2 regions of the Phyllobacterium sp. MT110 genome follow, and region 1 is predicted to be linked to the other one. Evidence: predicted binding sites of a transcription regulator. Region 1 holds the regulator's gene; the other holds the start of a gene.
What was found. The regulator LexA, encoded in region 1, represses DNA repair genes until DNA is damaged. The targets are predictions, from matches to a motif close to TGTTCNNNNTGTGTTCNG.
Positions count from the first base shown of each region.

Region 2: a site for LexA is predicted at 1,489-1,506, ahead of recA (recombinase RecA). Genes of this name have one in related genera too.

Region 1 is NZ_JBXAFE010000001.1:1,006,915-1,010,327, reverse strand. It holds gene AC1Q5O_RS05260 (substrate-binding domain-containing protein) at 1-527, shown strand, start outside; gene AC1Q5O_RS05255 (GNAT family N-acetyltransferase) at 532-1,374, opposite strand; gene lexA (transcriptional repressor LexA) at 1,563-2,282, shown strand; gene AC1Q5O_RS05245 (ComEC/Rec2 family competence protein) at 2,276-3,413, opposite strand, start outside.
Region 2 is NZ_JBXAFE010000001.1:1,577,501-1,580,913, reverse strand. It holds gene AC1Q5O_RS08215 (pseudouridine-5'-phosphate glycosidase) at 1-327, opposite strand, end outside; gene AC1Q5O_RS08210 (carbohydrate kinase family protein) at 360-1,310, opposite strand; gene recA (recombinase RecA) at 1,629-2,723, shown strand; gene alaS (alanine--tRNA ligase) at 3,072-3,413, shown strand, end outside.

The DNA.
Region 1 (3,413 bases):
AGGCGGCATCACACCTGATCGATCTCGGCCACCGGCATATCGCGATGATTGACGGGCTGAAGGGCCACACGTTTTCCGAACACCGCGAAATGGGTTATCGCGAAGCATTGCTCGAGCGCGGCATTGCCGTTGATCCGCGCTTCATCGTGCATGAGCGTTTTTCCGATGAAACCGGTTTCCATGAGGCGCAGCGGCTCTTGTCCTATACGCCGCATCCGACCGCCATTCTCGCCGGCTCGATGATGACGGCGCTCGGCATTTTCCGCGCCATCCGTTCAAAGGGCTATGAACTGGGCAAGGAAGTTTCGGTGATCGCCCATGACGACGTGTTCCCCTATCTCAATGCCAGCAACATGGTCCCCGCCATGACCACCACCCGGTCGTCGATCCGCTCCGCCGGGTCGCGTATCGCCGAACTGCTGGTGCGGGTCCTCGACGGCGAGCCGGTCGAAAACATCCATGAGATATGGCCGGTCGAACTCATCCTGCGCCAATCGAGCGGTCCGCCCGTCGCCCCGCGCCGGTGAGTGCCTAGCCCAATTCGAAGGTTGTGATGCCAAAAATCCGGTCGAGCGGCAATTCGGGCGCCGGTCCGCGATACATGCGTGCGGTTTCGAACACCGGCGCCAGACCGTACCGGTCGCAAAGGCGCCGCGCGGCCCCATTGGTCCCGGGAATATCCAGAAAGACCTGCGCATCCCCGACTTTTGCTGAGAGCGATTGAAACAGCCGGTCGGCGATCTCTTCGGTTTCGGCAAACAAGGGACCGATTTTGCACCCCTCGCGGCATGCGCGCACGACGCCATACCCTGCGATTTTTCCGTCGACAATACAGGCCAGGCCGTGGCGGGAGCCGGACGGGCCAAGCCAGGCACGGATAAACGATTCCCGTGGTTCGGGATTGAATTGACGGTCATAGGCGGCGACGGCGCCGATCCATTGCGCATCGATGGCGACGATATCGCCGCTGACGGGTGCCTTGCAGCCGGGTGCGCCGCCATAACGGTAATTCGCATGGGCATAGACAAACCCCGACTTCCGATAGTTCTCCTGCTGGGCAACGACACCATCAAGGCCGACGGTCTGTCCGGCAAATCCGCTCAGCACGTCCTGCCAGAGCGACCAGCCGAAACCCAGACCGCGCGATTGCGGACGCACCATGTAGAAACCGAGAAAGCCGTAGTCTCGCGCATAGCGGACCAGCGAGACCGCTGCCGTCAGTTCACCATTCACCTCAAGCACGTGATAGCCCTTGGGGTCCGCGGCCCAGAATGCATCCGCATCGTCCAAACCGGGGTTCCAGCCCTCGGCAGCTGCCCAGTCAATGATCGCGCCAAGGTCCCGGCGCTCGGCGATTCGGATGAAAGCTGTCATGATATTGTGTTATCCAACTGGAAACCGACGGAACAGTACCCTGAACGGGCGCATTTCTGCCCGCACATGCTTCGTAACCAAGCTTCCAGCATTGCCGCAACGGAATATTAAGCACTTGTAGAACAATGCTGGAACAGATAGTGTTTGTTCTGGTTTTGTTTTTCCGATTCCCTGCTAAAGGATCGCCAATGCTCACGCGTAAACAACATGAACTTCTTCTCTTCATTCATGAGCGTCTGAAGGAGACGGGCATTCCGCCATCCTTCGACGAAATGAAGGATGCGCTGGATCTGGCCTCCAAATCCGGCATTCACCGGCTGATCACTGCGCTGGAAGAGCGCGGCTTCATTCGCCGGCTTGCGAACAGGGCACGCGCGCTGGAAGTCCTGCGCCTGCCGGACTCCATCGCACCCGGCCTCAACAGCCAGAGAAAGTTCGAGCCGAGTGTCATCGAGGGCAGTCTCGGACGCAATGTTGCGCCGCCGAAGCCGCAGCCGCGCGCCTCCAACGACATGGACATGCCTGCCAATGTCAGCATTCCGGTCATGGGCCGGATTGCCGCCGGTGTGCCGATTTCCGCCATCCAGAACCAGACGCACATGCTGAGCCTTCCGCCAGACATGATCGGCAGCGGCGAACATTATGCGCTTGAGGTCAAGGGCGACTCGATGATCGAAGCGGGCATTTTCGACGGCGATACCGTTGTCATCAAGCGTGGCGACACCGCAAGCCCCGGCGAAATCATCGTGGCACTGGTCGATGACGAGGAAGCCACCCTCAAGCGGTTTCGCCGCAAGGGTGCCTCGATTGCCCTGGAAGCCGCCAATCCTGCCTACGAAACGCGGATTTTCGGACCGGACCGCGTTCGGGTGCAGGGCAAGCTTGTCGGCCTGATCCGCCGTTACTGACCGGCCGCCGCGTCCCGTTCGGCATTGTCCGGGACGCCTTCGGTCGCGTGGGCCTTGCGTGAATGCTCCGGCCGGTTGCGCGCCGCATTGGAGTGGATGCGGTACTTGTTCCAGGGGCGGTCCGGCGGACCGATCGCCCAGGTCAAACGGGCCGACTGCACTCTTTGCTCCAGCGCTTCTCCGGCTTTCGATTGATCCGTCAGGTCACCCTGCCCTTGCCCGCCGGAACCGAACCGGATTTCCGCAGCACCGTTCAAGGCGAGATCACGGCGCGTGATCACCATCGGGCCCGGAACGGGGCAACCGGTTTCCGCGCCGGCAAAGGCCAGCACGACAATATTCCCCTCGCTGCAGGCGGCGTTCCTTTGCGCGGGATCATCCGTATAGGCAATGATGAGACCGCCCGGTTCGCGCGCCAGACAGAGCTTTCCGGCGCATTCGAAGACACCCTCCGCTGCCTCTTTGCCGATCCCCGCCGGTTTGACGATCTGTTCCAGCCCAAAGCCCTGCCGCCAGTTGTTCAACGTGAAGGCGCCGCCCTGCGGGCGATTGATCATCAATACCGTGCCATTGCGCACACCGGCCAGCCGGCCATCCTCCGACAGGACGAGATCCGGCGGCGCTGTGCGTGCCATGATCAGGACGGCCGCAGCAAACAGCGGCAGGCTGCACAGACGCAACCATGACGTCGTGAGAAGCAGGATCACAAGCGCTAAGCTCATCAGGATCAGGCTCGGCTGCGGCATCGGACCGAGATTGCCCGAGGGCGAGAGTGCGGCAACGTGATGGGCAATGAACACCACCAGCTCGATGCCGCGCTCCATGACGGCGAACGGCAGGAAATCCAGATCGAACGGCATCAGCAACAGCGCCAGTACGGCGAAGGGCATGACCAGAACCGAGACCACGGGCAAGCCAAATGCGTTGCCGATCAGCCCGAGCGGTGCGGTATTGTTGAAATGATAGGCGGCAAAGATCGCGCTGGCCGAACCGGCGACCAGGGATGTCAGAGCAATGTCGCTGATGTGATCGCCGATCTTGCCGGGCAGTTGCAGCAACAGGCCGCTGCGGGAGGCACGCCGGGTATTGCGGCCGGCCCTGCGCGGCGACCACCAGCCGTAAAATGCGATC
Region 2 (3,413 bases), 570 kb from region 1:
GGTGCCGCCGGTGCGGCCTTCCGACAGCGCAAACGCCAGATCGGCGCGCGACAGCTTCATGGCGCCCTTGACCTGCGCCAGCGCCTCGCGTTCCTCAGCCGAAATGCCGATCTTCAGGCGGCCATCGATAATGGCGATGGTTGCCGGGACGGCGCCGCCATCGCGGATGATCGTCTCGACATCGGCGGCCATGCGGCTGTTGTCCGGGTAGGGCATGCCGTGGGTGATGATCGTGCTTTCCAGCGCCACCACCGGCTGCCCGGCGGCAAGTGCTTTCTGCACCTCCGGTGCAATGTCGGTGAACGGGTTGAGGGCTGTTGTGGTCATGGTTCTTTCCTTTGTCGTATCAGGCCGTTGGCTCATGCGAGCGGGATGGCCTCCGGTATGGTCGCGAGGGCCGCGTCGAAAATCCTGGATGTGAAGATCGGCGTTGCCGAATGGGTTTGCAGTGTCAGCGCCGAGGCGGCAAAGCCTTCGCGCACGGCTTGCGCGAGGGGAAGGCCGCGCATCAGCGCCGATATGGTGCCGCCGGCCAGCGCATCACCCGCGCCGGTCACATCGGCAATACCGGTCAGCGCGGGCGGAAGCAGGGAGAATGCACCGCCGCTGGAATAGACCAGCGCAGCCTGCCCGCCATTGCTGACAACGGCAGTGTGCAGACCCTCTGCCGTCAGGGCACGGTGCAGATCGGGCAGGCTGGCATCGGCGCCCAGTCCCGTCAGCGCAAAGGCTTCACGCCGGTTGAGGAACAGGCAGGCGAGATCGCCGAGAACCGGCCGCAACCGCACCGCCTTGGCCGGGGAAATCGCCAGCGCATAGAGCGGTTTGCCGCCGGCAAGCTCCGCCAGTTTCTGCAACGCTTCCGACGGCAGATTGGCATCGCCGAAAACCGCATCGGCGGCATCGATGGAATCGCGCACCTTGCGCCGCCTGAGCTGCCGGGGCAGGGCGAGTTCATACAGCGCCATGTCGGCAATGGCCGCAACCACATCGCCCTGTTCATCGAGGATCGCCGTATAGCTCGGGGTTGCCCGGTCGATGAACACGGCGGAACTGTCCTTGATTCCGGCGGCCTCAAAGGCGGTGGCGATGACATCGCCAACCCGGTCGCCGCCGCGCACCGACAGCATTTCAGCCCGTACCCCGCGCCGCACGGCAAGGCGCAAAGCATTGAACACGCCGCCGCCGGGCTCTTCGCGCATGATGCCGGGGTTGGACGCGCCGGGAATGAAGGGAACGCTGCTCTGGCCGCGCCGGTCCATATGGGCGCCGCCGACAGCAAACAGCAGCGGTGTGTAATCCTGAGTCATGGTTGGTGGCTTTTGCTGAACAAAATGATCGGTTGCAAGACACTTGGTCCTTTCCTTCTCTAGATGGCCTGCTGGCCTGACGCAATCGCCGCAACGATTCGAATTTGCCGGCCGCGGTTTTCCCGTTCATGCGGCCCGAACATGAGGAACATGTGGACAAGCGCAGGCAGCCAACTTCCGGAACATTTTAAGAACATTTTTGTGTTATTATTGTTTTTCAATGGTTTGTGCATATTGCCAAATGAGAACAAAACAGATACAAATATCTTCAAAGGCCGGAGCATCCGGGCTTCATGGATAGCACAGGGGTGGTGTAACATGGCTCAAAATTCTTTGCGGTTAGTTGAGGGTAATTCGGTGGATAAAACGAAAGCGCTGGATGCGGCATTGTCACAGATCGAGAGAGCCTTTGGTAAGGGTTCGATCATGCGGCTTGGACGCAATGAGCAGGTTGTGGAAATTGAGACGGTTTCGACCGGGTCGCTTTCCCTGGATATAGCCCTTGGCGTTGGCGGTCTGCCGAAAGGCCGCATTGTCGAGATTTACGGGCCGGAAAGCTCGGGTAAGACAACCTTGGCGCTGCATACGATTGCGGAAGCCCAGAAGAAGGGCGGCATCTGCGCCTTTGTCGATGCGGAACATGCGCTGGACCCGGTCTATGCCCGCAAGCTGGGCGTGGATCTGGAGAACCTTCTGATCTCGCAGCCCGATACGGGCGAGCAGGCGCTGGAGATCACCGACACGCTGGTGCGTTCCGGTGCGATCGATGTTCTGGTGGTCGATTCCGTTGCCGCTTTGACCCCGCGTGCGGAAATCGAAGGCGAGATGGGCGATTCTCTCCCCGGCCTGCAGGCCCGCCTGATGAGCCAGGCGCTGCGCAAGCTGACCGCATCCATTTCCCGTTCCAACTGCATGGTCATCTTCATCAACCAGATCCGCATGAAGATCGGCGTGATGTTCGGTTCGCCTGAAACCACGACGGGCGGCAATGCGCTGAAATTCTATGCTTCGGTGCGTCTCGATATCCGCCGCATCGGTGCGCTGAAGGAACGTGACGAGGTGGTCGGCAACCAGACCCGCGTCAAGGTGGTCAAGAACAAGCTTGCGCCGCCCTTCAAGCAGGTCGAATTCGACATCATGTATGGCGAAGGCGTTTCCAAGACCGGCGAACTGGTCGATCTCGGCGTCAAGGCGGGTATCGTTGAAAAGTCGGGTTCGTGGTTCTCCTACAATTCCCAGCGTCTGGGGCAGGGCCGCGACAATGCAAAACTCTTCCTCAAGGACAATCCAGAAGTCGCCAATGAGATCGAGCTGGTCCTGCGCCAGAATGCCGGTCTGATTGCCGAGCAGATGCTGGACAAGGGCCCGGACGATGTCGAGGACAATGACGGACCCGAGGCCGCCGAAGGCTGATCTCCCAGGACGGACCGTTCCGGTCTGCAATTCAAACCCGTATCCGGCTGCCGGATGCGGGTTTTCTTTTAAAATGCTCTCACGCTGTAAGACCGTCTTTCATATTGGGGCTAACTTCTCTCATGCTGAGCTTGTCGAAGCACGCACAACCGCTCTGCGTGCTTCGACAAGCTCAGCATGAGGGAGAGCATACGCATTCGAAGACTGTGCTGTTCATAAGCGGAGCCTATTATCACAGGGATTTTCTGGACAGGCCGCGGTCGCATCGCTACAAGCGTTGCGTTCCGCCCTTTGTTGCAGAAAGGGGCTATTTCGCTTTGGTTAGAGACAAGTCAGAAGGCAATGCACATGAGTGGCGTCAACGAAATCCGGTCGACATTTCTGAACTATTTCAAGAAGAACGGCCATGAGATCGTGGCGTCGAGCCCGCTGGTGCCGCGCAACGACCCGACGCTGATGTTCACCAATGCCGGCATGGTGCAGTTCAAGAATGTTTTCACCGGTCTGGAGCAGCGGCCCTACAGCCGGGCCACGACGTCGCAGAAATGCGTGCGCGCCGGCGGCAAGCACAATGACCTGGACAATGTCGGCTATACCGCCCGCCATCACACCTTCTTTGAAATGCTCGGCAATTTCTCCTTCGGCGATTACTTCAAGGAAGAGGCGATCAGCCTCGCCTGGAACCTGATC